One region of the Streptomyces sp. NPDC050161 genome, then DNA from elsewhere that is predicted to be linked to it. Evidence: riboswitches for the same ligand, from Rfam matches in the RefSeq annotation. Region 1 holds a riboswitch; each other region holds the start of a gene.

The links. A riboswitch is a leader RNA that binds a small molecule or an ion and turns the genes downstream of it on or off. The one in region 1 is predicted to bind thiamine pyrophosphate.
Region 2: linked by a shared signal. The riboswitch ahead of ACIBK8_RS03105 (thiamine ABC transporter substrate binding subunit) and the one ahead of thiC (phosphomethylpyrimidine synthase ThiC) in region 1 are both predicted to bind thiamine pyrophosphate.
Region 3: linked by a shared signal. The riboswitch ahead of thiO (glycine oxidase ThiO) and the one ahead of thiC (phosphomethylpyrimidine synthase ThiC) in region 1 are both predicted to bind thiamine pyrophosphate.

The regions. Positions count from the first base shown of each region.
Region 1 is NZ_JBITJM010000018.1:148,814-158,723, reverse strand. Features, by position in the region: gene ACIBK8_RS26695 (IclR family transcriptional regulator) at 352-1,128, shown strand; gene ACIBK8_RS26690 (SsgA family sporulation/cell division regulator) at 1,233-1,658, shown strand; gene ACIBK8_RS26685 (YibE/F family protein) at 1,852-3,264, opposite strand; TPP riboswitch at 3,335-3,491, shown strand; gene thiC (phosphomethylpyrimidine synthase ThiC) at 3,486-5,270, shown strand; gene ACIBK8_RS26675 (LysR family transcriptional regulator) at 5,366-6,313, shown strand; gene ACIBK8_RS26670 (MFS transporter) at 6,381-7,634, shown strand; gene ACIBK8_RS26665 (hypothetical protein) at 7,713-8,588, opposite strand; gene ACIBK8_RS26660 (metallophosphoesterase) at 8,802-9,905, opposite strand.
Region 2 is NZ_JBITJM010000001.1:698,135-708,044, reverse strand. Features, by position in the region: gene ACIBK8_RS03110 (ABC transporter permease) at 1-804, opposite strand, end outside; gene ACIBK8_RS03105 (thiamine ABC transporter substrate binding subunit) at 780-1,808, opposite strand; TPP riboswitch at 1,961-2,081, opposite strand; gene rlmN (23S rRNA (adenine(2503)-C(2))-methyltransferase RlmN) at 2,115-3,227, opposite strand; gene ACIBK8_RS03095 (phosphatidate cytidylyltransferase) at 3,393-4,550, opposite strand; gene frr (ribosome recycling factor) at 4,550-5,107, opposite strand; gene pyrH (UMP kinase) at 5,284-6,057, opposite strand; gene tsf (translation elongation factor Ts) at 6,220-7,056, opposite strand; gene rpsB (30S ribosomal protein S2) at 7,156-8,043, opposite strand; gene ACIBK8_RS03070 (M23 family metallopeptidase) at 8,506-9,855, shown strand.
Region 3 is NZ_JBITJM010000006.1:343,662-353,571, forward strand. Features, by position in the region: gene ACIBK8_RS13900 (hypothetical protein) at 1-379, opposite strand, end outside; gene metF (methylenetetrahydrofolate reductase [NAD(P)H]) at 416-1,333, opposite strand; gene thiE (thiamine phosphate synthase) at 1,442-2,104, opposite strand; gene ACIBK8_RS13915 (Rv2175c family DNA-binding protein) at 2,230-2,595, opposite strand; gene ACIBK8_RS13920 (NAD(P)/FAD-dependent oxidoreductase) at 2,753-4,027, opposite strand; TPP riboswitch at 4,183-4,294, shown strand; gene thiO (glycine oxidase ThiO) at 4,361-5,539, shown strand; gene thiS (sulfur carrier protein ThiS) at 5,536-5,751, shown strand; gene ACIBK8_RS13935 (thiazole synthase) at 5,759-6,556, shown strand; gene pknB (Stk1 family PASTA domain-containing Ser/Thr kinase) at 6,672-8,648, shown strand; gene ACIBK8_RS13945 (deoxyribonuclease IV) at 8,704-9,597, shown strand; gene ACIBK8_RS13950 (sulfite oxidase-like oxidoreductase) at 9,630-9,910, opposite strand, start outside.

The sequences.
Region 1 (9,910 bases):
CTCCCCACCCCAGCCCTCGCGCAGATGTGCGGCCGTTTTCCCGTACTGCGTTGCCTGAGCGGGGTGTTGGGCCTGCACGGGCAGTGTGCGGCGCTCTCTCCATGGTCACTGTCGGTCAAGGAGTGCGCCAGGTGAGTTAACTCGCAGGCCGATCGGGTTACCACTCCGATCCGCCGAGTTAGAGTGCCGTCGCAGGCGTCTTCCGGATGCTGACGTTCCGGAAAATACCGAGTGAAGCGAGATCGGGCCGGACGTCGAGGATGGGGCGGCCCTGGGAGACGCGCGCGACGCGGGAACGATCCCGCGACCGGGGCCCCCGTGCCCCATGGCGATCGGACCTGGGGGTTGACGTTGGCAGTCGTGAACGGTGAATCCGTTTCCCACCCCACCTTGATCGGATCGGTACAGCGTGCGCTGAGGCTGCTGGAGGCGGTCGGCGCGCACCCCGAAGGGGCGCCGGCCAAGCAACTCGCCCGGGAGGCCGGGCTGCCACTGCCGACGACGTACCACCTGCTGCGCACCCTGACGCACGAGGGTTATCTGCGCCGGGAGAACGGCGTCTTCGTGTTCGGTGAGGCCGCGGACTCCATCGGCCGCGCCGGGGCGCACCGCCGTCAGCGCCATCAACTCGCCGAAGCACTGGCCGTGGTGAGCAAGAAGTTGAACGCCGCTGTCTACTTCGCCGTCTACCGCGAGGGTGAAGTGGAGGTGCTGGCCGTCTCCAACGAGCCGGGCCGGCCGCCGGTCGAGGAGTGGGTGGACTTCCGCGCCACCGCGCACGCGCATGCGATCGGGCAGTGCCTGCTCGCCCAGCTCGACGAGGCAGCGCGTAAGGAACATTTGTCCCGTTACCCGGTGCAGTCGATAACCCCCTTTTCCGTACGAACTGAGGACGATCTGCTGCACCGTTTGGATACGGTGCGTCGTGGTCAGGTCGCGTATGAGCATCAGGAATATGCCCTCGGCACCGTATGTTCCGCGATTCCCATCCAGGTCGGCTCCGTGGTCGCGGCGTTGGCCGTTTCTCTCCCTGCCGAAGAACTGCACCGATTGCGCTCTGTCGCGGACCGACTACGGAAAATGGCGGAGGCGACGCTAACGACACTCGCCTTCTCTATCAGTATCTGAAAACTCACTCCTTGTGATCTGCTGGCACGTGACAGACGATGGCGTCAATAGGGCTACGGGGGACGAATCCCGGCCATCTCCGATCAAGTGCGGGGCAGTGGTTGATGACCGACACAGTTCAGGCAGAAGTGATCATGAGCTTCCTCGTCTCGGAGGAACTCGCCTTCCGGATCCCGGTGGAGCTGGACTTCGACAGCGCCGATCCGTACGCCGTACGCCTCACCTTCGACCTGCCCGGCGATGTGCCCGTTACGTGGGCCTTCAGCCGTGAGCTGCTGCTCGACGGGCTGAGCGGGCCGTCGGGGGAGGGTGACGTACGCGTCGAGCCTGCCTCCGGCGGGCATCTCAGCGACGTCTTCATCAGCCTCCAGGTCGGCGCCGAACGCGCGCTCTTCCGCGTCAGCGCACCGCCGTTGGTGGCGTTCCTCGACCGGACGGACCGGCTGGTGCCGCTCGGCGCGGAAGAGGTGTGCGACACCCTGGAAGCCGTGCTGGACCGCATCTTGACGGAGGCGTCCAAGGCGAGCTGACCCACCACCGCCCGGTCCTCCCCGGCCCTTTCGGGGCGGGCGCTGTCCCGGTGCGCCGGGCGGGTCCGTGACGAAGAGGGCGCCGGATCCTGCTCGCCCAGGGGATGGCGTGTCGGCCCGATGCCCGCTGCGCCGGTTTCCGCGCCGGTCGGCGGAGGTCAGTGGGCCGGTGCGGCCCCGGGCCGCGGCTCCGTCATGCCTTGCGGCGTCGGCCGCGCGTCCCACGCGACCCTCGTGTCGCCCGTGCGCCGCGCCGCGCTGCCGCCCGTCCCACGGTCGTGCCGGTTTCCGTCGCGCCACCCGTGCCCCAGGTGCCGTCCTCTGCTCCGCTCTCGTCCCCCGGAGCGGCCTGGGGCCTGCGGTCGGCCGAGACGACCAGCGCCGCGAGCAGTGTCGTCAGCGGTACCGATGCGACCAGACCGATGCTGCCGACCAGGGTCCGGACGATCTCCTCGGCGACCACTTCGCTGGTGGCGACCGTGCCCACGCTGCTCTGTGCGATCGAGAACAGCAGCAACAGCGGCAACGCCGCGCCCGCGTAGGCGAGTACGAGGGTGTTCACGACGGAGGCGATGTGGTCCCGTCCGATCCGCATGGCGGCGCTGTACAGCTTGCGCCGGCCCGCCGACGGGTCGGCCTCCTTGAGTTCCCACACCGCGGCGGTCTGGGTGACCGTCACGTCGTCGAGCACCCCCAGCGAGCCGATGATGATGCCTGCCAGCAGCAGTCCGCGGATCTCGATGCCGGGGTACAGCCCGTGCACCAGCCCCGTCGTGTCGTCCGTGTTGCCGGTCAGCAGTGCCCAGCCGATGAAGACCGAGCCGAGCAGCCCGATCAGCAGCAGCGAGGCGAGCGTGCCGAGCACCGCGACCGAGGTTCTGGCCGTCAGTCCGTGGCACATGTACAGCGCGATCAGCATGATGGCGCTGCCGCCGATCACCGCCACCAGCAGGGGATTTGATCCCTGAAGGATGGCAGGGAGGATGAACAGCGTCAGGACCCCGAAGCTCGCCGCCAGGGCGACCAGCGCCAGCACCCCGCGCAGCCGCCCGACGATCACGACGGCGCACGCGAAGATCGCGGCCAGCACCCACATGGGCAAGGTCCGGTCCACATCGCTGATCGAGTACTGCAGATCCTTGGGCGCCTTGGGGGAGTACGCGACGACGACCTCCTGCCCCGTCGTGTAGTGCCGCAGCGCGTCCGGTGTCACGATCGTCTCGAAGGTCCGGCCGGTGTTTCCGCCCGACGTGACCTCGACCGTCGCGCGTTCGCAGTGCTTTCCCCGCTCCGCTCCCCCGGTCGGCGGGCCGCCCGGAGTCGCCGGCTGTTGCTGCTGCTCGGCGTGCACGTCGGCGCAGTTGACCTCCTCCACCTTGGTCACCCTGGCCTGTTCGGTCGGCTGGTCGAAGCCGACGCCAGACGGCCGGTGATCGGGCGCGCCGCCCGGCCACAACACCGCGAGGCCGACCACCACGGCGGCGGCGAACGGGATCAGCACCGCGGCGATGACCTTGCGCAGATGCCGGGATACGGGCGAGGCGGGGCCGTGCCCGTGCGAGTGCGCATGGCCGTGGGAGTGCGTATGAGGATCGGTGCCGGTCACCGACCGATCATCGCAAGAAGCGCAGGGCCCCCTGTTCACCACGCCACATCGGCCGCTACCGTGGTGGCACCTTTGCAATCGCGGGAGCTCGGAGCACCGGGCTGAGAGGGCGCTGATCCTCGTCCCAGCGGCGTTTCACGTGAAACGCCCGTGGGCGGGAGCCGCTGCGTCGACCGCCGAACCTGTTACCGGGTAATGCCGGCGTAGGGAGTTGGGTCTCCATGACTCTGCAGGATGCACGCACGCCCGAAAACGGCGAGTCCGGCCAGGACGCCTCCGCCAAGGAGATCGGCTGGCACAAGGGCTACCTCACCGGATCCCGCCCTGACCTGCGGGTTCCGGTCCGGCGAGTGCACCTCACCAACGGCAAGGACGTGACGCTCTACGACACGTCAGGGCCGTATACCGACGCTCACATCGAAACCGACGTCCGCCGTGGACTGGCGCCGCTGCGGGAGAACTGGATCATTTCGCGGGGCGACACCGAGGAGTACGCGGGCCGCCCGCTGCGCCCCGAGGACGACGGCCTCAAGCACACCTCGCCGCGTGGCGGTCTGAAGAACCTCGACGCGGTCTTCCCCGGCCGGCCGCGGCAGCCCCGCCGCGGCCGGAACGGCGCCGCGGTCAGCCAACTCGCCTATGCGCAGCGCGGCGAGATCACCGCGGAGATGGAGTACGTCGCCCTCCGCGAGAACGTCACGCCGGAGTTCGTACGTGACGAGATCGCGGCGGGTCGCGCCGTCCTGCCGGCCAACGTCAACCACCCGGAGATCGAGCCGATGATCATCGGCAAGAACTTCCTGGTGAAGGTGAACGCCAACATCGGTAATTCCGCGGTCACTTCCTCCATCGAGGAGGAGGTGGACAAGATGACCTGGGCGACGCAGTGGGGTGCGGACACGGTCATGGACTTGTCCACCGGTCGCAACATCCACACCACGCGGGAGTGGGTGCTGCGCAATTCCCCCGTGCCGATCGGCACCGTTCCGCTCTACCAGGCGCTGGAGAAGGTCGACGGCAAGGCTGAGGAACTGACCTGGGAGATCTACAAGGACACGGTCATCGAGCAGGCCGAGCAGGGCGTGGACTACATGACGGTGCACGCCGGTGTGCTGCTGCGTTACGTCCCGCTCACCGCCCGGCGCAAGACCGGCATCGTTTCGCGGGGCGGTTCGATCATGGCTGCCTGGTGCCTGGCGCATCACCAGGAGTCGTTCCTCTACACGCACTTCGAGGAGCTCTGCGACATCCTCGCGGCCTACGACGTGACGTTCTCGCTCGGGGACGGTCTGCGTCCCGGTTCGATCGCGGACGCCAACGACGAGGCGCAGTTCGCGGAGTTGCGGACGCTGGGTGAGCTGAACACCATCGCCAAGCGGCACGGTGTCCAGACGATGATCGAGGGCCCGGGGCACGTCCCGATGCACAAGATCAAGGAGAACATCGACCTTCAGCAGGAGATCTGCGAGGAGGCGCCGTTCTACACGCTGGGCCCGCTGACCACCGACATCGCGCCCGCGTACGACCACATCACCTCGGGTATCGGTGCCGCGATGATCGCTTGGTGGGGCACGGCGATGCTCTGCTACGTCACGCCCAAGGAGCACCTGGGCCTGCCGGACCGTGACGACGTCAAGACCGGCGTGATCACGTACAAGATCGCGGCCCATGCGGCGGATCTGGCCAAGGGGCATCCCGGTGCCCAGGAGTGGGACGACGCGCTGTCCGACGCGCGCTTCGAGTTCCGCTGGGAGGACCAGTTCAATCTGGCCCTGGACCCGGCCACCGCGCGTTCCTTCCATGACCAGACCCTGCCGGCCGAACCGGCGAAGACGGCCCACTTCTGTTCCATGTGCGGGCCGAAGTTCTGCTCGATGAAGATCTCCCAGGACATCCGCCGGGAGCACGGCGGTGATCTGGCGGTCGACGTGGAGGCGGGCATGGCGGAGAAGTCGAAGGAGTTCGCGGCGGCGGGGAACCGGGTGTACCTGCCGCTTGCGGACTGACGCTCATCGTGCCGGAGTGCCCCCGGACCTGAGGACGGTCCGGGGGCCCGAGGCCGCCTCGACGGCCGGGACCGGACACGGCTAGCGTGACCCAGGTGCTGGAGAGACTGGAGATCGAGAGCTTCGTGATCCTGGCCGAGGAGCTGCACTTCGGCCGTACGGCCGAGCGGCTGAGGGTCACCAGGGCCCGGGTGAGCCAGACGATCCAGCAGGTGGAGCGCCGCGTCGGGGCGCCGCTCTTCGAGCGCACCAGCCGTCGGGTGCGGCTCACCCCGCTCGGCCGAGAGCTTCTCGACGACATCGAGCCCGGTTACCGCGCCATCATGCGGGGTCTGGCCAGGGCGCAGGCCGCTGCCAAGGGGATCGAGGGCAGCCTCACGGTGGGCTATCTCGGACACGCGGCAGGGGAGTTCGTCATGGAGGCGATCGACGCCTTCACCCGCCGGTACCCGGGCGTGGCCGTGCGGATCCATGAGACGCAGGTCAAGTCCATGTTCGATCCGCTGCGTGACGGTGAGGCGGAGCTGCTGGTCACCCAGTTCCCGGTCGATGAGCCAGACCTGGTGCGCGGTCCTGTGGTGCTGCGTGTGCCACGGATGCTGGCCGTACCGGCCAACCACGTGCTCGCCAAGCAGGACACGGTGTGCGTGGAGGATCTGGCCCGGGACCGGGTGTTCGCCTGCACCGGGCATGTCCCCGACTACTGGCAGGAGCATCTCGCCCCCTCCCGTACCCCCGAAGGACGGCCGGTCCTGCGCGGCCGGTCGGCGGCGACGCTGCAGGAGACCCTCGCCATGGTCGGCGCCGGTCAGGGCATCTCCCCCGTGGGCGCCGACGTTGCCGCGTACTTCGCGCCGCGGGGCGTCGCCTATGTGCCGTTCCGGGACGCCGAGCCATTGGAGTACGGACTGGTGTGGCGTGCGACCGGGGAGACCGCGCGGGTGCGCGCCTTCGCGGCCGTTGCGGTGGACAGGGCACGGGAGCGGACGGGCGGGACGGCGCGCAGCGCAGCGGAGTCGCTGCCGGCCGGACACGATCGGTAAGCCAGGCTTACCGATCATTGCGGAATCGGAGGCTGATCCGCACGCGCGCGGGCGGCAGTCTGATGCCATGTCCCATGATCTTTCTGCCGATTCGGCCACCTCCCGCGTCCCGCCTGCTCCCCTCCCCCAGGAGACGCTGCGGACCGCCCGTCCCCGGGCCTCGGGGCGTTCGGCGACTGCGGCGCTGCTCGCACTCGCACTCGGTGCGTTCGCCGTCGGCACCACCGAGGTCGTCATCACCGGGCTGCTGCCCGAGGTTGCCGGCGACCTCCGGGTACCCATTCCGACCGCTGGACTGCTGGTGTCGGGCTATGCACTGGGCATGGTCGTCGGGGCGCCGTTGCTGACCGCGCTCAGCACCCGGGTCGCCCACAAGCGGATGCTGCTGTGGCTGGTCGGCTTGTTCATCGTGGCCAGTGTGGTCAGCGCCCTCGCGCCGGGCTTCACCATCCTGCTGACCGGGCGGGTGCTGTCCGCGCTGGCCGGCGGCGCGTACGTCGGAATCGCCGCTGTCGTGGCGGCCGGACTTGTACCGGCGGAGCGGAAGGCCCGCGCCATCGCCTCCGTGTTCATGGGTCTCAGCCTCGCCAATGTCCTGGGTGTGCCCGGCGGCACCGCCCTCGGGCAGGCGCTCGGCTGGCGGGCCACCTTCTGGGCGGTGACCGCGGTCGGGGTCGCTCTGCTGATCGCGCTCACCGTGTTCGTGCCGTACGAGCCCGCCGCACAAGGCGCGGGCCTCCGTCGCGAATTGGCTGCCTTCCGGCGCGGCCGGGTCTGGCTGTCACTGGCCACGACTGCCTTCGGCTGGGCGCCCTTCCTGGCCGTCCTGACCTATGTGGCGCCGCTGTTGACCGAGGTCACCGGGTTCGGCGCGCGCACCGTTCCACTGATGCTGGTGTTGGTCGGCGTCGGCATGGTGATCGGCACCCCGCTGGCCGGCCGGCTGGCGGACCGGGCGCTGCTGCCCACGCTGTACGGGGCGCTCGCTGCCGTCTCGGTGACATCCCTGCTGCTGTTGGCGGCGGTGCACAGCGAACCGGCCATGGTCATCGGATTTCTGCTGTTCGGACTGGTCGGCGCCGCTGTCATCCCGCCGTTGCAGACATCCGTACTGGCCACTGCGCGCGGCGCCGACAACCTTGCCTCCGCCGCCAATATCTCCGCCTTCAACGTCGGTAACGCCGGCGGCCCTCTGCTGGCCGGCGCCGCCCTGTCCGCCGGCGCGGGCTACACCGCGCCCCTGGGCATCGCTGCCGCGCTGGGTGGAGTGGGCCTGCTGCTGGCGTGGGCGGCGGGGCGCGGTGCGCGGTCCGAGTCCTGAATCGCGCTGCCCGACCGCAATGATGATGCGGCGTCTCAGGGCAGCCCAGGCGCTGCCTCATGTGCCCGCACGCCCGCCCTACTGCGGCCGTTCCTCGGATCCGTCGTGGTCGGGGCCGGTGAAGTCGGGGCTGGAGTAGCGGGGGCGGGTGCCTGCCGATCCGGTGTCGGGGCTGCTGAAACGGGGACGGGAGTAGCCGAGGGACGGGATGCGGCTCTTGCGTACGCCGGTCCGGCCCGGGGTGTACGGGGCGGGGGTGTGGTCGGCGGCTGCCGCGAGGGTGTCGTGGAGGAAGGGCAGCAGGCCCTGTTCGACGAGGGCGCGGTGCCATGCCTCGCGCGCGCGGTCGAGGTCGTGGTGGCCGGTGGCCTCGCGCGGCGACGAGCCGTTGCGCAGGGCGGTGATCACCAGGCCGGCCATCGCGACCAGTGCCCCCGCCGCGGCCAGCGCGGCGAAGATCCAGCCGACGGTGATCAACGGCCGGGCGACGGCCTGTTCGGGGCTGATGGCGCTCAGGGCGTAGCCGATGAGGAGGAAGAGGACCGCCGCGATGCCCGCGAGGACCGGGGCGAGGACGGCGATCATGGCGCCGAGTCCCGCGCCGGCGGCTTCCGGTGCGCCGTCCGGGCCGGTGGCCGCGGCGGCGAACGGGTCCGCGGCGGCGGGGCTTCGGGCATCTTCGCCGTCGGCGGTCGCGGCATCGGCGGGCGCGCCGTCCGGGTCGCGCAGCCGGTCGCGCAGCCGTACGTAGTGCCGGTACTCGGCCGCGGCGTGGGCGGCGATGGTGGAGGTGGCGTCGAGTGCCAGCGTGCGCAGTTGCTCGGTGGTGAGGTGCTCGCTCGCTGCGGTGGCGAGATCCGGGCGGTGGGCGGCGGTACGCAGCGCTTCATCGAGGAGTCGCGCGAAGTCCTCGCGGTCCTCGTTGAGCAGATGCGGAGCGCTGTTCATGTGCATCCCCCGATGCTCCGTAGGGCCGTACGGGCCGACGATGGCCGGGCAGTTGGCGGAAACGGAGGAGAGCCTGCTACGGATAGCCCGATGGTAGAGCGCCTCCGGCACGGGGTGACAGGGGGTTTCCGGAAATTGGGCCCGGCCCTGAACGGAACCGTCCGGTCACGCCGTGCGCCGCCCGCCCGCCGACTTGGCTTTCACCTGCCCGGATAACGCTCAGTCAGTCAGGGGAAGTTGAACGACAAGCAATTTTCCGGCCATGGTGACCCCGCCGTCCATGGCGATGGCCAGCCCGTCGGCGTAGACGTGCGGCTCTTCGACGACGACGGGCTCGCCGTCGGTGTCCTCCGTGCCCACCTCGCCCAGGAGGTACGGGATCGGGCTGTGGCCGTGCACCACGCGCGTGCCGCCGTAGGCGTCCAGGAGCCGGCGTACGGCCTGCGCGCCGCATTCGTCACGGAAGGCGAAGCGCTTGGTGAACTTGCGGAACAGGTCCCAGACTTCGTCGGCCTCGCTACGGGTCAGCACGTCGTGGACGGTGTCGTTGACGGCTTCGATGGAGTCGCCGTATTCGAGGTAGGCGGTGGTGTCGGAGTGCACGAGCAGGTGCCCGTCCTCCTCCATCACGGCGTCTAGGCGGGCCATCCACTGGAGGTGGTGGTCCTCCAGGCGGTCCATGTCGGTCTTCTGGCCGCCGTTGAGCAGCCAGGCGGCCTGGAAGGACGCGGTGCCGGCGCCGGACTGGACGGGGGTGTCGCCGAACCGCTTGGCGCCCAGGAGCAGCAGTTCGTGGTTGCCCATCAGCGCCTTGCAGTACCCGCCGGCCGCGGCGGCCTCGGCGGACAGCTGCATGACGAGGTCGATGACGCCGATGCCGTCCGGGCCGCGGTCGGTGAAGTCGCCCAGGAACCACAGCCTGGCGTTGCCCGCCGACCAGCTGCCGTCGGCGTCGATCAGCCCTTCGGCGGCGAGGGCCTCGCGCAGCTCGTCGTAGTAGCCGTGTACGTCGCCGACGACGTACAAGGGGCCCGGCCCCTCGGCCGGTTCGCCGTCAGGTGCGGCCTCCGGGGCCGGTACGGGTCCGGCCGCCGGCTGGTCGATGAGGGTGTCGGTACGCCCTGGTGCGCCGACGACGGGGAGGTCGCGGGCGGTCGCGGTGTACTCGTCGGGCAGTTCCGTGGCGTGTGCGGGGAGCTGCGCCTGCGGTGCGGCGGGGAAGTGCGGGGGGACGGTGTCCGCCGGCGGTGCCACGGGTGCGCCGGGGGGCGGTCCTGGCGGCTGCGGGGACGCCGGAGTGTGTGCCGCCATGGTCCACGCCATGGGTC
Region 2 (9,910 bases), on a different contig from region 1:
CAGGGCGAGGACCGCCGCGAACTGGATCAGGGTGAGGACGGCGGCGGTCGGCAGGTCGAGGAAGTCGGCGGTCTGCCGGTAGATCTCCACCTCCAGGGTGGAGAAGGTGGGCCCGCCGAGGATCTGCACCACTCCGAAGGAGGTGAAGGTGAACAGGAAGACCATCAGCGCGGCGGCGGCGACGGCGGGGCCGAGCGCGGGCAGCGTCACCCGGCGCCAGGCCGCGAGACGGCCGGCGCCGAGCACCCGCGCCGCTTCCTCCTGCCGCGGGTCGAGCTGTCCCCACAGCCCGCCGACGGTCCGCACGACCACGGCGTAGTTGAAGAAGACGTGGGCGAGCAGGATCGCCCAGACCGAGGTGTCGAGACGCACACCCCACAGGTCGTCGAGCAGTCCGCCGCGGCCGGTCAGGGCCAGGAAGGCGGAGCCGACGACGACGGTCGGCAGCACGAACGGCACCGCGACCACCGCCCGCAGCAGCTGCTTGCCGGGGAACTCGAACCGGGCGAAGACGTACGCGCCGGGCAGTGCGATCAGCAAGGTGAGGCCGGTCGACGCGGCGGCCTGCCAGACGGTGAACCACAGGACGTGCAGCACGTCCCCGTCGCCGAGCACGTCGGCGATCCGGCCGAGCTGCCACCGCCCGCCGTCCTTCAGTCCGCGTCCGACGATCGCAGTGACCGGGTAGGCGAAGAACAGCGCGAAGAAGGCGACCGGCAGCGCCATCAGGGCCGCCCGCACCGCCGTGGCGCGCCGGCTACGGCCGCGCCTGGCCCCGTCTACTTCAGAACGAGCGAGGACCACTGCTTGACCCACTGTTCGCGGTGCTCGGTGATCGTCTCCGGGGCGAGGGTCGCCGGCTTGTCGATCGTCGCGCCGTACTTGGTGAACAGGTCCGGCACCGTGGCGTCCTTGCGCGCCGGGTTGACGAACATCTGGAGCGGCATGTCCTCCTGGAACTTCCGGCTGAGCAGGAAGTCCAGCAGTTCCTTGCCGCCCTTCTCGTTCGTGGCGCCCTTGAGGAGACCACCGAACTCGATCTGCCGGAAGCAGGTCCCGGTGGCGACGCCGGTCGGTGCCTGCTTCGGCGCGGGCTTCTTGCCGAGCACCTCGACGGGCGGGCTGGAGGCGTACGAGACGACCAGCGGCTTGTCGCCCTTGCCCCGGCCGGCCGCGGATCCGGAGAAGCGCTCGTTGTACGCCTGCTCCCAGCCGTCGACCACCTCGACACCGTTGGCCTTGAGCTTTTTCCAGTAGTCCTGCCAGCCCTGCTCGCCGTGGGTGGCGATGGTGCCCAGCTGGAAGGCGAGCCCCGGCGACGAGGTGGCGGAGTTCTCCGTGACGAGCAGGTCCTTGTACTGCGGCTTGAGCAGGTCGTCGAAGGTCTTCGGCGGCGCGAGGTGGTGCCGGTCGAAGTAGTCGCGGTCGTAGTTGACGCAGGTGTCGCCGTAGTCGAGGGGCGTGACGCGGTGGCCTGCCTTGTCCAGTTGCAGGGCGGCGGGGACGGCGTCGAGGCCCTTGGCCCGGTACGGCGTGAAGAGGCCGGCCTTCAGGCCACGGGACAGCAGGGTGTTGTCGATGCCGAAGAAGACGTCGCCCTGCGGGTTGTCCTTGGAGAGGATCGCCTGGTTGACGGCCTTGCCCGCGTCGCCGCCCTTGAGCACCCGGACCTTGTAGCCGCTCTGCTTCTCGAACGCGGCGAGCACCGACTTCGAGGCGTTGAAGGAGTCGTGGGTGACGAGTGTGACGGTCTTGGCGTCCGCCGCGCTGCCGCCTTCCGTGCTGCCGCAGGCGGCGAGCGCGGTCATGCCGGCCGCTGCGGCGGCGACCGCCGCCACGGCTCTGCGGGCGGTGGTGGTGCGGTTGGTGCTCACTGATTCCTCCTGGCTGGCCAGGAAGAGACGCGGCCCCGCGCCGCGCCGCCCGGTGGAGCCGGGCGGCGCAGGGCGGGGCGCAACAGCATGAGTGACGACCGAACTTCCTACCCGGAATGACCCGGGCGAGGTTCAAGGGTCTGCGGGCGCCGTATCCCTACGACGTCTCCGCACTCTCAGCGCTGTGGCGCTCCCCTGTCGGAATGTGCATTTGTTCGATCACACGCTACCAGCGGGCGGTCAGCGTTCCGAGGCCGCGAGCTGCCCGCAGGCGCCGTCGATCTCCTGGCCGCGGGTGTCGCGGACGGTCACCGGCACGCCGTGCGCCTCGATGGCCCGGACGAACGCCCGCTCGTCCTCGGGGCGCGACGCGGTCCACTTCGAGCCGGGTGTCGGGTTCAGCGGAATGAGGTTGACGTGCACGCGCTTGCCCTTGAGCAGCCGTCCCAGCAGGTCACCGCGCCATGCCTGGTCGTTGATGTCGCGGATCAGGGCGTACTCGATGGAGATCCGGCGGCCGGACTTCTCGGCGTACTCCCAGGCCGCGTCCAGGACCTCGCGCACCTTCCAGCGGGTGTTGACCGGGACGAGGGTGTCGCGCAGCTCGTCGTCCGGGGCGTGCAGCGAGACCGCGAGCCGGCACTTGAAGCCCTCGTCGGCGAACCGCAGCATGGCGGGCACCAGTCCGACGGTGGAGACGGTGATGCCGCGCTGCGACAGGCCGAGGCCGTCCGGCTCGGGGTCGGTGAGCCGCCGGATGGCGCCGACCACCCGCTTGTAGTTGGCGAGCGGCTCGCCCATGCCCATGAACACGATGTTCGACAGCCGCGCCGGGCCGCCGGGCACCTCGCCGTCGCGCAGGGCGCGCATGCCGTCGACGATCTGGTGCACGATCTCGGCGGTCGAGAGGTTGCGGTCCAGACCCGCCTGGCCGGTGGCGCAGAACGGGCAGTTCATCCCGCAGCCGGCCTGTGAGGAGATGCACATCGTGACCCGGTCCGGGTAGCGCATCAGCACGGATTCGACGAGCGTGCCGTCGTGCAGCTTCCACAGGGTCTTGCGGGTGGTGTCGTCGTCGCACGAGATGTGCCGCACCACGCTCATCAGCTCGGGCAGCAGCTCCGCCGCGAGCTTCTCCCGGGCCGCGGCGGGAATGTCGGTCCACTGCGCCGGCTCGTGCGCGTAGCGGGCGAAGTAGTGCTGCGACAGCTGCTTGGCGCGGAACGGCTTCTCCCCGATCGCGGCCACGGCTTCGCGGCGCTCGGCGGGGCTGAGGTCTGCGAGGTGCCGCGGGGGCTTCTTGGCCCCGCGGGGGGCGACGAATGTCAGCACACCGGGCTCGGGCGGTGCCATGGGCGGAACTCCTCAATGCGACGGTGCCGGACGATCTCCACGGTGCGGAGCCAACGGCGGGACGGTGCCGGAACCCGGGGGACTCACGGGAACTGTCCCCGCGGTCGCGAGGACGGAAAAAGGCCCGCTGTCGGACAGCGGGCCTTTCCAGACTACCTGGGCGCTTCAGCCGCTGCCAACGAAGATCACGAAGAGCAGCCAGATGACCGGGGCGGTCGGCAGCAGGGAGTCGAGCCGGTCCATGATGCCGCCGTGGCCGGGCAGCAGGGTGCCCATGTCCTTGATGCCGAGGTCCCGCTTGATCATGGATTCGCCGAGGTCGCCGAGGGTGGCGCTGGCGGCGACGGTCAGGCCGAGCAGCAGCCCCTGCCACCAGGCACCGTCCGTGATCAGGAACTCCATGCACAGCGCGCCGGCGGCCATCGCGAACAGCACGGCGCCGACCAGGCCCTCACGGGTCTTGCCGGGGCTGATGCGGGGCGCGAGCTTGTGCGTGCCGAAGCGCCAGCCGACGGCGTACGCCCCGGTGTCGCTGACGACCGTCAGCAGCAGGAAGGTCAGTACCCGCTGCGGCCCGTCGTCGGCGGCGAGCATCAGGGCGACGAACGTCGCGAGGAACGGCACGTAGAACGCCGCGAAGACCCCTGCGGTGACGTCCCGCAGGTAGTTCTCGGGTCTGCCCGTCATGCGCCAGACCAGGACGGCGAGGGTGGTGAGTGCCATCGCCACCCAGGCGCCCTCGGCTCCGCGCACATAGCCGGCGATCACCATGGCGGTGCCGCCGACGGCGAGCGGGACCAGCGGCGCCCTGACGTCCTTGCGCTCGGTGAGCCGCGAGGTCAGCTCCCACAGGCCCACGACGACGGCGACCGCTATCACGCCGATGAAGACGTGCTTGTAGATGAAGAGGGAGGCGACGATGACCGCACCGAGGCCGACGCCGACCCCTATCGCGGCGGGCAGATTCCGTCCCGCGCTCTTCTTCTTCGGCTTCTCTGGGTCCTGCGAGCCCGTGGGCCCGGGGGAACCGGGGAAAGGAGTGGCCATGGGCTCCTGCGGCTTTTCGTCGCGGAACAGGGGGCCGCTCAGCCGAGTGGCCCCCCGGTCGTCGTCCCGGATGTCCCGGTGGTCCCGGCTGTCGTCCTGGTGTCCGCCGGCGTCGGGCACGACGGGCAGCGGCCGGGTCTGCCCCACCGCTCCCCCGTCGTACGCGTACTCCGCCACAGCGGGTGGCGCCGCCCCGCTCGGCGCGGAGGCCGGTCCGTGGTCGGGCGGTCCCCAGTGACCTGCGCCGGGCGGGGCCCCCCAGGATGACTCGTTCATCAGACCTCGAGGAGCTCGGATTCCTTGTGCTTGAGGAGCTCGTCCACCTGCGCGACGTACTTCGCGGTGGTGTCGTCGAGCTCCTTCTCCGCGCGCCTGACCTCGTCCTCGCCGGACTCCTTGTCCTTGACGAGCTTGTCGAGGTTTTCCTTCGCCTTGCGGCGGACGCTGCGAATGGAGATCTTCGCGTCCTCGCCCTTGGTCTTGGCGACCTTGATGTAGTCCTTGCGGCGCTCCTCGGTCAGCTCCGGGAACGTCACTCGGATGATGTTGCCGTCGTTGCTCGGGTTGACACCGAGGTCGGAGTCGCGGATCGCCTGCTCGATGTTGCGCATCGCGCTCTTGTCGAACGGGGTCACCACGGCCATCCGCGGTTCCGGAACCGAGAACGACGCCAGCTGGTTGATCGGCGTCAAGGCACCGTAGTAGTCCGCCACGATCTTGTTGAACATCGCCGGGTGCGCACGCCCGGTGCGGATCGCGGCGAAGTCCTCCTTGGCGACCACGACGGCCTTCTCCATCTTCTCCTCGGCCTCGAGGAGGATCTCTTCGATCACCACTTGCTCCTGGTCTCTTCGGTAAGAAGCAGAGCCTCGCCCCTGCCGCGCGTCTACTCCTGCACGGTGTCCGACCGGCAGGCGGTTGTCCATCCCCGTGCCGGAGCCCTGCCCCGGCACGGGAGTTGCCGCGGGTACCGGCCGATGCCCGTACGCCGTCGCGGCAGTTGGGGCCGTCAGGCCCGGGTGCCCTGATCGCTGACGAGCGTGCCGATCTTCTCACCCTTCACCGCACGCGCGATGTTGCCCTCGGCGAGCAGTTCGAAGACGAGGATCGGAAGCTTGTTGTCGCGGCACAGCGTGATGGCGGTGGCATCGGCGACCTTCAGGTCGCGGGTGATGACCTCGCCGTATTCGAGCGCGTCGAACTTCACCGCGTCGGGGTTCTTCTTGGGGTCGGCGTCGTAGACACCGTCCACGCCGTTCTTGCCCATCAGCATGGCCTCGGCGTCGATCTCCAGGGCGCGCTGTGCGGCGGTGGTGTCCGTGGAGAAGTACGGCATGCCCATACCGGCGCCGAAGATGACGACCCGGCCCTTCTCCAGGTGGCGCACCGCGCGCAGCGGAATGTACGGCTCCGCGACCTGGCCCATGGTGATGGCGGTCTGCACGCGGGTCTCGATGCCTTCCTTCTCCAGGAAGTCCTGGAGGGCGAGGCAGTTCATGACCGTGCCGAGCATGCCCATGTAGTCGGAACGGGCCCGGTCCATGCCGCGCTGCTGGAGTTCGGCGCCGCGGAAGAAGTTGCCGCCGCCGATCACGATGGCGATCTCGTAGCCGTCGCGTACCACGGCGGCGATCTCACGTGCCACGGCGTGCACGACGTCGGGGTCGACACCCAGGCCGCCGCCGCCGGCGAACGCTTCGCCTGACAGCTTCAGCAGGAAGCGTCCCTTCCCACCGCTGTCGGGATTGTCGGCCTTGTCCGAGCCGTCGGCACCGTGATTCATTGAGCTCTCCTCGTACACATACGAAGAAGGCCATTGCCGTGGGTCCGGTTCAGATCCCCGTACGGCAATGGCCTCCTCGTCACATCTGCGGCCGGCCACCGAGCGGCCGACTGCGTACGACCCTAGCGGGGTCGTAGGTCATTCGCTGCCTTCGCGGCAGGCTCAGGCGCCGACGCGGATGCGCGCGAAGCGCTTCAGCGAGACACCGGCCTCGTCCACGACCTTCTGGACGGACTTCTTGTTGTCCTTGGCGAACGCCTGGTCCAGCAGCGCGTTCTCCTTGAAGAAGCCGTTGACGCGACCCTCGACGATCTTCGGAAGGGCGGCCTCGGGCTTGCCCTCCTCCTTCGCGGTGGCCTCGGCGACGCGACGCTCGTTCTCGACGACGTCGGCCGGGATGTCCTCACGGGAGAGGAACTTCGGCGCGAACGCGGCGACGTGCTGCGCGACGTCCTTCGCGACCTCGGCGTTCTCCTTGTCCAGCTCGACCAGGACGCCGACCTGCGGCGGGAGGTCGGGCATGGTGCGGTGCATGTAAGCGGCCACGTAGCCACCGGAGAACTGCGCGAAGCGGTCCAGGACGATCTTCTCGCCCAGGGTGGCGTTGGCCTCGTCGACGTACGCCTGGACGGTCTTGCCGGCCTCGATCTCGGAGGCGAGCAGCGCCTCGATGTCGGCCGGGGAGGTCTTGGCGACGTGCGCGGCGAGCGCGTTGGCGACGGCCAGGAACTTCTCGCCCTTGGCGACGAAGTCGGTCTCGCACTTCAGCTCGAGCAGCACGCCGGAGGTCTTGTCGTCGGCGATGAGGGAGACGACTGCGCCGTTCTCGGCGGAGCGGCCCTCGCGCTTGGCGACGCCCTTCTGGCCCTTGACGCGCAGGATCTCGACGGCCTTGTCGACGCTGCCGTCGCCCTCGTCCAGCGCCTTCTTGCAGTCCATCATGCCGGCGCCGGTGAGCTCACGGAGCTTCTTGACGTCAGCGGCGGTGTAGTTCGCCATGATCTGTGAATCTCTTCTCGAAAGTCGAAAGATCTACGGGTGGACGGCGGGGGCGGCGCTTGTGGCACCGGCCCCCGCCGTCATCAACCGGTTCTGAGGTCAGGCCTGCTCGGCGTCCGTGGCCGGCTTCTCGGCCTCGGCGGCCGGAGCCTCGGCCGGCTTGTCCTCGGCGGGCTTGTCCTCGGCCGCGGGGGCCTCGTCGGCCTTCTTCTCGCCCTCGAGCAGGTCGCGCTCCCACTCGGCCAGCGGCTCGGCGGCAGCCTTCTCGCCGGGCTTCTGGTCGCCGGTGGCGACGCCGGAACGGGCGATGAGGCCCTCGGCGACGGCGTCGGCGATCACGCGGGTGAGCAGGGTGACGGAGCGGATCGCGTCGTCGTTGCCCGGGATCTTGTAGTCGACCTCGTCGGGGTCGCAGTTGGTGTCGAGGATCGCGACGACCGGAATGTTGAGCTTCCGGGCCTCACCAACCGCGATGTGCTCCTTCTTGGTGTCCACGATCCAGACGGCGCTGGGCACCTTCTGCATCTCGCGGATACCGCCGAGGGTCTTCTCCAGCTTGGCCTTCTCGCGGGAGAGGACGAGCAGCTCCTTCTTGGTGAGGCCGGACGCGGCCACATCCTCGAAGTCGATCTGCTCAAGCTCCTTCAGGCGCTGCAGGCGCTTGTAGACGGTCGAGAAGTTGGTCAGCATGCCGCCGAGCCAGCGCTGGTTCACGTAGGGCATGCCCACGCGGGTCGCCTGCTCGGCAATGGCCTCCTGGGCCTGCTTCTTCGTGCCGACGAACATGACCGAGCCACCGTGGGCGACGGTCTCCTTGACGAACTCGTAGGCGCGGTCGATGTACGACAGCGACTGGAGCAGGTCGATGATGTAGATGCCGTTGCGCTCCGTGAAGATGAAACGCTTCATCTTCGGGTTCCAGCGGCGGGTCTGGTGCCCGAAGTGGACGCCGCTCTCCAGCAGCTCCCGCATCGTGACGACGGCCATGGCCGTACTCCTTGTTGTTCTCGGTTCCACTGCGGCCGGTCGGCCGCGGTGCCTGACGCCCCGACGCGCCTGCCGAGGACGGAACCGTCCGAGGACCGAGGAGCGCGGCCACCGTGCTGCCCCGAAGGGGACTGGTGCACTGATGGCGGGGCGTGCGAAGTCGACCCGGTGACCCGGATCGCCACCAGAAGTGTACGGGACGGTCGATGCCCCGGGCGACACGCTCCATGAGCCACCCCCGCAGGCCACCACCCGACGACACCCACCCCCGCACCACCACCCACCGACCACGGCGGAACCCCCTCTCCCCGCCCTCCACTCACCGGATCGGGTGACGCAGATATCCCCAGCCGACCGGTTACCCACAGCCACGGACCAAGATCCCCCCGCAATCGCCGATTACGTCACCGTCGACCCGTACGACGTTCCGGAAGCGGGAGATCGATCGGGGGGCGATGGCCGATGAGGGTGCGGGCTGTTGGGGAGTGGGGGTCGGCGTGGGAGTGGCCCGGGTGTGGGTGGCGTGGGCGGTGCGGGTGGCGGTCCGCCCGGGACCGGTTGGCCCGGGATACGCCTCGGGATACACCTCGGGATACGCCTTGGGGACGGCGGCCCGTACCGGAGTGCGCTCCGGCGCGCGAGGAGGCCGGGCAGGGGCGGAGCCGACGCGAGCCTGATGGACGTAGAGGGAATCGACGCACGGCGAGCGGGCACGGCCAAGGGCCCCACCCGCTCGCCACCCCGCCCCCTCAGCGCGCGAGGCCCGCACGCACCAGGAACTGCGCCTTCCCCCGCACCACCGCCACGACCCCCTGGACCGTCGCGCTGACCGCCCTCCTCTGCCTCCTCCCGGCCACGAACGCGATGGCCGGGCCTCCCCCGCCACCCGCAGCGTCAGCCACAGAAGCAGGAGCAGCGACAGAAACGGAAGGGAATGGAACTGGAACTGGAACCCAACATGCTCGCCCCCGTCCACCGACTCCGGGCGATCATTCCTGGCCGGTGGATGGTCAACACGGCCTGCATCCAACGGTGTTACGCGGCTGGGAGCCACCGCCATCCCCCTGGTCCGCGGGACATCGGGGCGTCGATCTGGCAGCACCGACCGGCGCCACGGTGCAGGCCGCCGCCGCGGGCCGAGTGACCTTCGCCGGACAGGTCGCCGGCCGGGGCGTGCTGACAATCGAGCTGTCCCACTCGGGACGACCACCGCTACGCACCACCTACGAACCGGTACGCGCCACGGCACGGAAAGGCGACAAGGTAACCGCGGGCCATCCGGTCGCCGTCCTCCAGCCCGGCCCGTTCCACTGCCGCGAGCCCTGCCTGCACTGGGGCCTGCTCAGGGGAAAGACATACCTCGATCCCCTGTCGCTGCTCCCCCCTTCGATGCTGCACGGCGGCCCGTCACGCCTCCTGCCGGTCTTCGGCATCCCGCTTCCACCGCCGTCACACAGCGCCGCCGTCGCCCCCTCCCCATCACCCCACACAAGCCGCACGGCCTACTCCGCACCCACCACGACGGGACTGCCCTTAGCCGTGACTCTCACCGTCGCCACCCTGTGGGCAATCAGCCGCATGCCACACAGCCGACGAACTCCCAAACGCCACGACCGCCCCAGCTCACCCGCCGCCCCACGGCACCGAAGGGCCTCGCGCCGGTACGTACCGAGCCTCCCGCGCACAGCTCCCGCAGGCCGAGCGCCGGCCACCGCACCGCGAGTGACGGGTGAGCGCCCATCGCTCCTCAGGGACGAGATACCCACGGCGACGGCAGGAGGAGACACCCGTAGGCCGCACCGGGGAGCCTGAGCTGCCGGATCCCGAAACCGGCGAGGCGGACGAGCGGGTACGAGAGGGGGCGGTC
Region 3 (9,910 bases), on a different contig from region 1:
CCGGGGCGCCGTCGTCGGGAGCGTCGGGCAGGGGGACCGCTTCGAGGCCGGAGACCTCCAGGGTCGGCTCGGCGGCCGGTGGCGTGGTGCCGCCCGGCCTGGCCCTGCGCCGGCGGTTCTCCCGCGGCTTGCGCAGCGACCAGCCGGTGGTGAAGCCGCGGCGGAAGGAGAGCGTCACATACGTCTGCCCGACGGCGAAGGCGATGGCGCCCAGCGCGATCACGATCACCGCCGGGATGATGACGCCGATCGCCACGCCGAGGAAGCCGGTGAAGGCGAGCAACCGCCAGCGCAGCCGGGCCTTGTGCTGGAACAGCACCTCTCCGAGCAACCACAGGGCAACGAAGCCGAATGCGATGTAGAGGACCGCCCAGCCCATGTACGCCCCTCTTCCGCCGCGCCGCGGCCACCGTGATCAAGGCCGCTGGTGCAGCCCCAGATTTTCGTAGATTTCCAGGGTCGCCGTGGAGTGGTTGAGGGTGATGAAGTGCAACCCGGGCACGTCCTCGGCACTCAAGCGCGCGCACAGTTCCGTGGCGTACTCGATGCCAATGGAGCGTACAGCCGCCGGGTCGTCCTTGACCGCCATGATGCGGTTCGCGAGCTCGGGCGGGAAAGCCGCGTTGCTGAGCTGCGCGAATCGCTCGATCTGGCGCACGTTCGTGACCGGCATGATCTCCGGAATGATCGGCGTCGAGCAGCCGGCCGCGGCGACCCGGTCGCGCAGCCGCAGGTAGTCCTCCGGGTAGAAGAACATCTGGGTGATGGCGAAGTCCGCGCCCGCCCGGCACTTGTCGACGAAGTGCGCGACGTCCTGGTCCCAGTCCGCGGACCGCGGGTGCATCTCGGGGAAGGCGGCGACGCCGACGCAGAAGTCGCCGGACTCCTTGATCAGGCGGACCAGTTCGGCGGCGTAGGTGACGCCCTCGGGGTGGCGCACCCACTCGCCCATCGGGTCGCCCGGCGGGTCGCCGCGCAGCGCGAGCATGTTGCGGATGCCGGCGTCGGCGTACTGGCCGATGATGTTGCGCAGATCGGCCAGGGAGTGGTTGACCGCGGTCAGGTGGGCGACCGGGGTGAGAGTGGTGTCGGTGGCGATCCGTTCGGTGGCGCGGACCGTGCCTTCACGGGAGGTGCCGCCCGCGCCGTACGTCACGGAGACGAAGGTCGGGGCGACGGCCTCGATGCGGCGAATGGCGTTCCACAGGGTCCGCTCGCCCTTCTCCGTCTTCGGGGCGGCGAACTCGAAGGAATACGACCGCTTGCCGGAAGCCAGCAGGTCGCGGACGGTCCGTGCACGATCAGTCCTGGTGGAAGCTGTACCTAGGGCCATACGGGCAGGTTAACCACCGGCGGGTCGCGCACCAACCGATGCGGACGTTATGCCTGATTAGAGCCCTTCCTGTCCACGGGTTGGACAGGAGGCCGCTGCCGCGTCCGCTCAGGCGTCCCAGGTGCGAATGCGCTTGGCGAGGGACGCGGCGGCTGCGCCGGGATCCTCCGCCTCGGTGATCGCGCGGACCACCACGACCCGGCGGGCGCCCGCCGCCAGGACCTCGTCCAGATTGCCGGCGTCGATCCCGCCGATCGCGAACCAGGGACGCCCTGGTGCCTGCGCCGCCGCGTAACGGACCAGGTCGAGGCCCGGTGCGTGGCGGCCCGGCTTGGTGGGGGTCGGCCAGCACGGGCCGGTGCAGAAGTAGTCGACGCCGGGCTCGGCGACGGCGGCGTCCACCTCGGCCTCGGCGTGCGTGGAGCGGCCGATCAGGACGTCCGTGCCGAGGATCGCGCGGGCGGCGGGGACGGGCAGGTCGCCCTGTCCGAGGTGCAGCACCTCGGAGCCCGCGGCGTGGGCGACGTCGGCCCGGTCGTTGACCGCGAGCAGCTTGCCGTGCCGGCGGCAGGCGTCGGCGAAGACCTCCAGGTGGCGCAGCTCGTCGGCCGCCTCCATGCCCTTGTCGCGGAGCTGGACGATGTCCACGCCGGAGGCGAGCACCGCGTCCAGGAACTGCGGGAGGTCGCCCTGGCGGGTGCGGGCGTCCGTGCAGAGGTAGAGCCTGGCGCCGGACAGGGCTGCGCGGGCGGTGGTCGTCGCGGTGGTCATCGGGCGGTTCCCCCCGGGGCGGTGGCGTACGGGCCGGGCTCTCCGGCTCGTACGCCACCTCGGTTGCGGTTACGGATTCAGCTGCTCAGGCGCGGGCGGGCCTGCCGTCGGCGCCGCCCGCCGCGTCACACGGCGAGCGCCTGCGCCCGGCGCTTCACCTCCGTGCCGCGGTTCTCGCGCAGCGCCTGCGCCGGCGTACCGGGCAGGGTCTCATCCGGGGTGAAGAGCCATTCCAGCATCTCCTCGTCGGCGAAGCCGTCGTCCCGCAGGAGGGTCAGGGTGCCGACCAGGCCCTTGACGACCTTGCCGTCCTGAATGAAATCGGCCGGCACGTGCAGTGCCCTGTTCTCACCGCGGCGCACCGCGATCAGCTGGCCCTCCTTGACCAGCTGCCGGACACGTGTCACCTCGACGCCGAACGCTTCGGCGATGTCGGGGAGGGTGAGCCAGGCGGGGACGAGTCCATCGATGTTTGCGTCAATCTCGGTCACAGGACAAGCCTGCCACCTCGCACTGACAGCCGGTAGCCGGGCATCGCCAACGGGACGAGACCCACACCGGCGGGTGACGCCGGTCCTGGCACGCGGACCGCGTCCGTCCGCCTCCCGCCCGCCTCCGCCCGCCCCGCCGCGGCCCGTCCGGCACGCCTCAGAGAGCCGCCGCCTTCAGGGGCACGGACGCGTCGGCCGCCCGCGCGCGGTCCAGGACGGCGCCGCGCTCGATGAGCTTGCGGCCCTGCGCCAGATCGCGCGGGCGGCCGACCGCGAGCAGCGCGACCAGCCTGCCCCGGTCCGGCCGCCCCTCCGCCGGGCCCGTCTCCTTCCGCAGCCAGATCACCGACCAGGCGGCGCTCTCCGGATCGCCGCGCCAGACGAGTTCGTCGGCGCGGTCGTGGTGGCCCGCGTACTGCACGAACCGGCCGAACTGCTCCGACCAGAAGTACGGCACCGGGTCGTAGACCACGCCTTCGGCCGGGCCGCCGGTGATGTTCCCCGCGACCGTACGGGGGCCCTGGAGCGCGTTGTCCCAGTGGTGGATCAGGAGCCTGCGGCCGTAACGGGCCGACGGGAAGGAGGCGCAGTCGCCGACCGCGTGGACGTCCGGGGCCGAGGTCCGCAGCCGGTCGTCGGCGAGCACCGAGCCGTCATCGGGTGAGAGCGCGACACCGGAGCCGGCCAGCCAGCCGGTCGCGGGGCGGGCGCCGATGCCGACGACCACGGCGTCGGCGGGCAGCGCGGTGCCGTCGGCGAGGAGGACGGTGCCCGCTTCGACGGCGGCGACCCGCGCGCCGGTGCGCAGCCGGGCACCGGATCCGGCGTACCAGCCCGCCATGTGGGCGGCGACCTCGGCGGGCAGCGCGCCGGCCAGCGGCCGGTCGGCGGCCTCGACGACGGTGACCGCGCAGCCCGCCTCGCGCGCCGCGGTCGCGAACTCGGCGCCGATCCAGCCCGCGCCGACGACCACGATCTCGTGCCGGGCGGCGAGGACGGGCCGCAGCCGCTCGGCGTCGTCGAGGGTGCGCAGCAGGTGGACGTGGGGCAGCCCCGCGCTGCCGGGCAGCGCGAGGGGCTCGGCGCCGGTGGCGAGGACGGCGTGGTCGTAGCGGACCTGGCCTTCTGCGGTCTCGACGAGGTGCGCCTCGGGCCGCAGCGCGGTGACCGGGCGGCCGATGTGCAGCTCGATGCCCAGGGAGGCGAAGTCCACGTCGAACGCGGCGCCTTCGGCCTTGCCGAGCAGGACCGCCTTGGACAGCGGCGGGCGGTCGTAGGGCTGGTGCGGTTCGTCGCCGAACAGCGTGATCGCGCCGCGCCAGCCTTGTTCGCGCAGCGCGACAGCGGTCTGCACACCCGCGATTCCCGCGCCGACGATCACGACGCGCGGCGTGTGGTCAGGGTCCTGGGAGGACTTGCTCTGCTCGCTCACCCGATCACTCTAGGACGGCGCGCGACGGCGCCCGCAGCAGCGCGCAAGGAGATCTCTGACACAGCGTCACGCCCGGTGGGGCCCGGGAAGCGCCGTCCGCCGTGCCGGGGGCGCTCCCTTACGGGGCGTCGGCAGCGGGTATTAGGGTGAGGGTCATACGCACTCGCGGGAGCCCGGACGCACCGGGCTGAGAGGGAGGCTGGCGGCCTCCGACCGTACGAACCTGATCCGGGTCATGCCGGCGAAGGGAGGGGCTGGACGCCCATGCATGCATCTTCCGCACCGTCCGCCGCACCACACGGACCGCCGCCGCACGCCGGGCGGCACCCCGACGTGCTCGTCATCGGCGGCGGCATCATCGGCCTGGTCACCGCCTGGCGGGCCGCCGCACGGGGGCTGCGCACGGCCGTCGTCGACCCGGAGCCGGGCGGCGGCGCCGCCCGGGTCGCGGCCGGCATGCTGGCCGCCGTCACCGAGCTGCACTACGGGGAGCAGACCCTGCTGGGCCTCAACCTCGCGTCCGCCCGGCGCTATCCGGGGTTCGTCGCGGAGCTGGAGGAGGCGAGCGGGCAGGCCGTCGGCTACCGCGCCTGCGGCACCCTGGCGGTGGCGCTGGACGCCGACGACCGGGCCCATCTGCGGGAGTTGCACGCGCTCCAGCGCCGGTCGGGTCTGGAGTCGGAGTGGCTGTCCGGGCGCGAGTGCCGCCGCCTGGAGCCGATGCTGGCGCCCGGCGTACGCGGGGGCCTGCGGGTGGACGGCGATCATCAGGTCGATCCGCGCCGGCTGGCGGGCGCGCTGCTGACGGCCTGTGCGCGGGCCGGGGTGGTCTTCCACCACACCTGGGCCGAGCGGCTGACGGTCACCGCGGGCCGGGCCGTCGGCGCGGAACTGGCGGACGGCAGCCGGCCGGCCGCGGACCGGGTCGTGCTGGCCGGTGGCAGCCACAGCGGCCGGCTGGCCGGGGTGCCGTCTGAGGTGCTGCCGCCGGTGCGCCCGGTCAAGGGGCAGGTGCTGCGGCTCCGGATGCCGGACGTCCCCCGGGGGAGCCCCGCCTTCCTCTCCCGCACGGTGCGGGCCGTCGTCCGCGGCGGTCCCCTCTACCTGGTGCCGCGGGAGAACGGCGAGCTGGTCGTCGGCGCCACCAGCGAGGAGCTGGGCTGGGACACCACCGTCACCGCGGGCGGCGTGTACGAACTGCTGCGGGACGCCCACGAGTTGGTGCCGGGCATCACCGAACTGCCACTGGCCGAGACCTGCGCGGGGCTGCGTCCCACCTCCCCGGACAACGCGCCGCTGCTCGGCCCGACCTCGCTGCCAGGGCTCCTCCTGGCCACCGGGCACTTCCGCAACGGCGTCCTGCTGACCCCCGTCACCGGGGACGCCATGGCCGAGGTGCTGACCTGCGGGCAACTGCCCGATGAGGCCCGCCCGTTCTCCCCCCTGCGGTTCACCGACGCCGCCCCCGTTGCGGCCCCCGCGGCCCGCGTCCCCCAGGAGCAGCCCGTATGAACGCCTCCCCCGTTTCCGTCACCGTCAACGGAGAAGTCCGCGAGATCCCGGGCGGGCTGACGCTCGACCTGCTGGTGGCGACGTTGTCCCGGGCGCCTGGCGGCTTGGCCGCCGCCGTCAACGAGACCGTGGTGCCGCGCGCCCGGTGGGCCCGCACCCCGCTCGGCGAAGGCGACCGCGTCGAGGTCCTCACCGCAGTCCAGGGAGGCTGAACCGACCATGGCCGACGATCTCCTCACCCTCGCAGGCACCACCTTCACCTCCCGCCTGATCATGGGCACCGGCGGCGCGCCCAGCCTGGACGTCCTGGAGCGGGCGCTGCTCGCCTCCGGGACGGAGCTGACGACGGTCGCCATGCGGCGGCTCGATCCGACCGTGCAGGGCTCGGTGCTGTCCGTGCTGGAACGGCACGCGATCCGGGTGCTGCCGAACACCGCGGGCTGTTTCACCGCGGGCGAGGCGGTGCTCACCGCGCGGCTCGCCCGTGAGGCGCTCGGCACGGACTGGGTCAAGCTCGAAGTCGTCGCCGACGAGCGCACCCTGCTGCCCGACCCGATCGAGCTGCTGGACGCCGCCGAGACGCTGGTGGACGACGGGTTCACGGTGCTGCCCTACACGAACGACGACCCGGTGCTGGCCCGGAAGCTGGAGGACGTCGGCTGCGCCGCGATCATGCCGCTGGGCTCGCCGATCGGCTCCGGGCTCGGCATCCGCAACCCGCACAACTTCCAGCTGATCACCGAGCGGGCCGGGGTGCCCGTGGTGCTGGACGCGGGCGCGGGCACCGCGTCCGACGCGGCCCTCGCCATGGAGCTGGGCTGCGCCGCGGTGATGCTGGCGTCCGCGGTGACCCGGGCCCAGGAGCCGGAGCTGATGGCCGGGGCGATGCGGTACGCGGTCGACGCCGGGCGGCTCGCGTACCGGGCGGGCCGTATCCCGCGCCGGCACTTCGCGCTGGCGTCCTCGCCCGCGGACGGGGTGGCGGAGCTGGATCCGGAGCGGCCGGCGTTCCGGTAGCGCGTGCGGGGCGCGGGCGCCGCCGCCCGCGTTCCTGTCACCGTTCGGCCTCAGTACGCCGGGGAAGGCCGCCGCACGTGTGACGTGTCGGTGGGTCCTCGTAGACTCGTCTGCCGTGGATACGACCCTTCAGGACCCCCTGGTCGGGCAGTTGCTCGACGGCCGCTACCGCGTCGACGCGCGCATCGCCGCCGGCGGTATGGCCACGGTCTACCGGGCCATGGACACCCGGCTCGACCGCGTGCTCGCCCTGAAGGTGATGCACCCGTCGCTCGCGGTGGACGACGCGTTCGTCGACCGGTTCATCCGCGAGGCCAAGTCGGTCGCCCGGCTCTCGCACCCGAACGTGGTGGGCGTCTTCGACCAGGGGACGGACGGCACGTACGTCTATCTGGCCATGGAGTACGTCGCCGGGTGCACGCTGCGCGACGTGCTGCGCGAGCGGGGCGCGCTCCAGCCGCGGGCCGCGCTGGACATCCTGGAGCCGATCCTCGCCGCCCTGGGCGCCGCGCACCGCGCCGCTCTCGTGCACCGCGACATGAAGCCGGAGAACGTCCTGATCGGGGACGACGGCCGGGTCAAGGTCGCCGACTTCGGCCTGGTGCGGACGGTCGACACGCACACCACCGACGCCACGGGCGCGGTCCTCGGCACCGTCTCCTACCTCGCCCCCGAGCAGATCGAGCACGGTACGTCCGACGCGTGCGTGGACGTCTACGCCTGCGGCGTGGTGCTCTACGAAATGCTCACCGGCGGCAAGCCGCACACCGGAGGCACCGCGGCGCAGGTCCTCTACCAGCATCTGCACGAGGACGTCCGCCCGCCGTCCGAGGCCGTCCCGGGGCTCGCCGCGCCGTTGGACGCCCTGGTGGCGCAGGCCACCGCCCGCGACCCGCGGCTGCGGCCACCGGACGCGGTGGCGCTGCTCTCCTCGGCCCGCACGGCGCGCGGCGAGCTGTCCGACGCACAGCTGGACGCGGTGCCGCCGCAGGCCAAGGAGGCACCGGCCGGTGACGGCGCCGAGCGGACGAGCGTGCTGCCGCGGGCCGGCGTCCAACTGCCGCTGCCCGGTACCGCCGATGACGCGGAGCTGAACCGCACCAGCGTCCTGGAGGTGCCGCCGTCCGACGCCGCCGCGCCGGACGGGCGGACCACCCGGCTGCGTCCCGCGCCGCCGGTGCGCCGCGGGCCCTTCGCCGACCCGCGGCGCAGGATCGCCGCCCTCGTCGCGGCCGTCCTGATCGCGCTCGGGGTCGGCGCGGGCGTCTGGTACATCAATTCCGGCCAGTTCACGACCGTGCCCGCGGTGCTGGACATGCCGCAGGCCAAGGCCACCGGGACGCTGCGGGACGAGGGCCTGGGGGTGAAGGTGCGGCGCGACTACAGCTCCACGGTGCGGCGCGGCCACATCATCGCCACCGAGCCCGGCATCGGAGCGCGCATCCGCGGGACGGGCACGGTCACCCTCACCGTCTCGCGCGGCCCTGACATCGTCACCGTCCCCGACCTGGCGGGCACGCCGGTCGCGGACGCCCGGCGCAAGCTGCGGGACCGGGGTCTGGTGCCCGGCACCGAACGCAAGGAGTTCAGCGACGAGGTCGCCAAGGGCTCGGTGATCCGCACGGATCCGGAGTCGGGCAGCAAGCGGCGGCCCGACACGGCGGTGGCGCTGACCGTCAGCCGCGGCACGGCACTCGACGTCCCCGACGTGACCGGTGACGAGCGGCAGGCGGCCGTCACGGAGCTGCGCAAGGCGGGCTTCGACGTGAAGTTCGCGGACGCCCCGGTGCACTCCCCCGAGGACAAGGGCACCATCGCACGGCAGTCGCCAGGCCCCGGCAGCGCCAAGCTGGGCAAGGGCGAGACGGTCACGCTGACCCTGTCGCAGGGCCCGGAGATGATCACGGTTCCGGACGTCACGGGCCAGAACGTCGACGACGCGAAGCAGCAGCTGACGGATCTCGGCTTCGCCGTCGAGGTCAAGAAGCCGTTCCTGTTCCCGCAGGACACCGTCGACACGCAGTCGGTCGACGGCGGGAAGAAGGCGCCGAAGGGCAGCACGGTCACCATCCGTCTGAAGGGCGCGCTGTAGCCGGGCGGTGGTGACCCCGGGGCGGCGGGCCGCGGGCGCCTGGCACTCTTGTGGGGTGAGTACTTCCCCGTCCCCGCAGGGCGCCGCGTCCGCCCGTACCCGTAATCCGGTCGGCGGCCATGTGCCGGTGGCCGGCGGCCTGGCCAAGGTCGGCCTGCCGTACGCCCGTGCGCTGGGCGGCGAGAGCGTGCAGGTCTTCGTGGCCAATCCGCGCGGCTGGGCGACGCCGCCCGGCAACCCCGGGCAGGACGAGGAGTTCCGGGCCGGCTGCGCGCGGGACGGCATCCCGGCGTACGTACACGCGCCCTATCTGATCAACTTCGGCTCGCACACCGAGGCGACCGTCGACAAGTCCGTGGAATCGCTGCGGCATTCACTGCGGCGCGGCCGGGAGATCGGCGCGCTCGGCGTGGTGGTGCACACCGGATCGGCGACCGGCGGGCGTCCGCGCAGCACGGCGCTCGCGCAGGTCAGGGAGCGGATGCGGCCCCTGCTCGACGAGCTGACGCACGACGACGACCCGTGGCTGCTGCTGGAGCCGACGGCGGGCCAGGGCGCGTCGCTGTGCGCGCGGGCGGAGGATCTCGGCCCGTACTTCGACGCGCTGGACCGGCATCCGAAGCTCGGTGTGTGCCTGGACACCTGCCATGCGTTCGCCGCCGGGCACGACATGGCGGCGCCCGGCGGGATGAAGGCGCTGCTGGACGAGTTGACGGAGGTCACCGGCGAGGGGCGGCTGCGGCTGATCCACGCCAACGACTCCAAGGACGTGGTCGGCGCGCACAAGGACCGGCACGCGAACATCGGTGCCGGGCACATCGGCGCCGAGCCGTTCGCCGAGCTGTTCCGGCATCCGGCGACGGACGGGGTGCCGCTGGTGATCGAGACGCCCGGTGGCAAGGAGGGGCATGCGGCGGATGTGGCGCGGCTGAAGGAGCTGCGCGGCTGACCGCCCCGGGTCCGTGCCGGGTCGGGCCCGGATCAGAGTTCGGGGCCGTCGCCCGGTTCCTCCTGGTAGGAGTAGCGCTGCTCCCGCCAGGGGTCGCCGAGGTTGTGGTAGCCGCGCTCCTCCCAGAAGCCGCGGCGGTCCGCCGTCATGTACTCGATGCCGCGGACCCACTTGGGGCCCTTCCAGGCGTACAGATGCGGGACCATCAGCCGGACCGGGAATCCGTGTTCTGCGGTGAGGAGTTCGCCCGAGCGGTGGGTGGCGAAGAGGCAATTCTCCGCGGCGAAGTCTTCCAGGCGCAGGTTCGAACTGA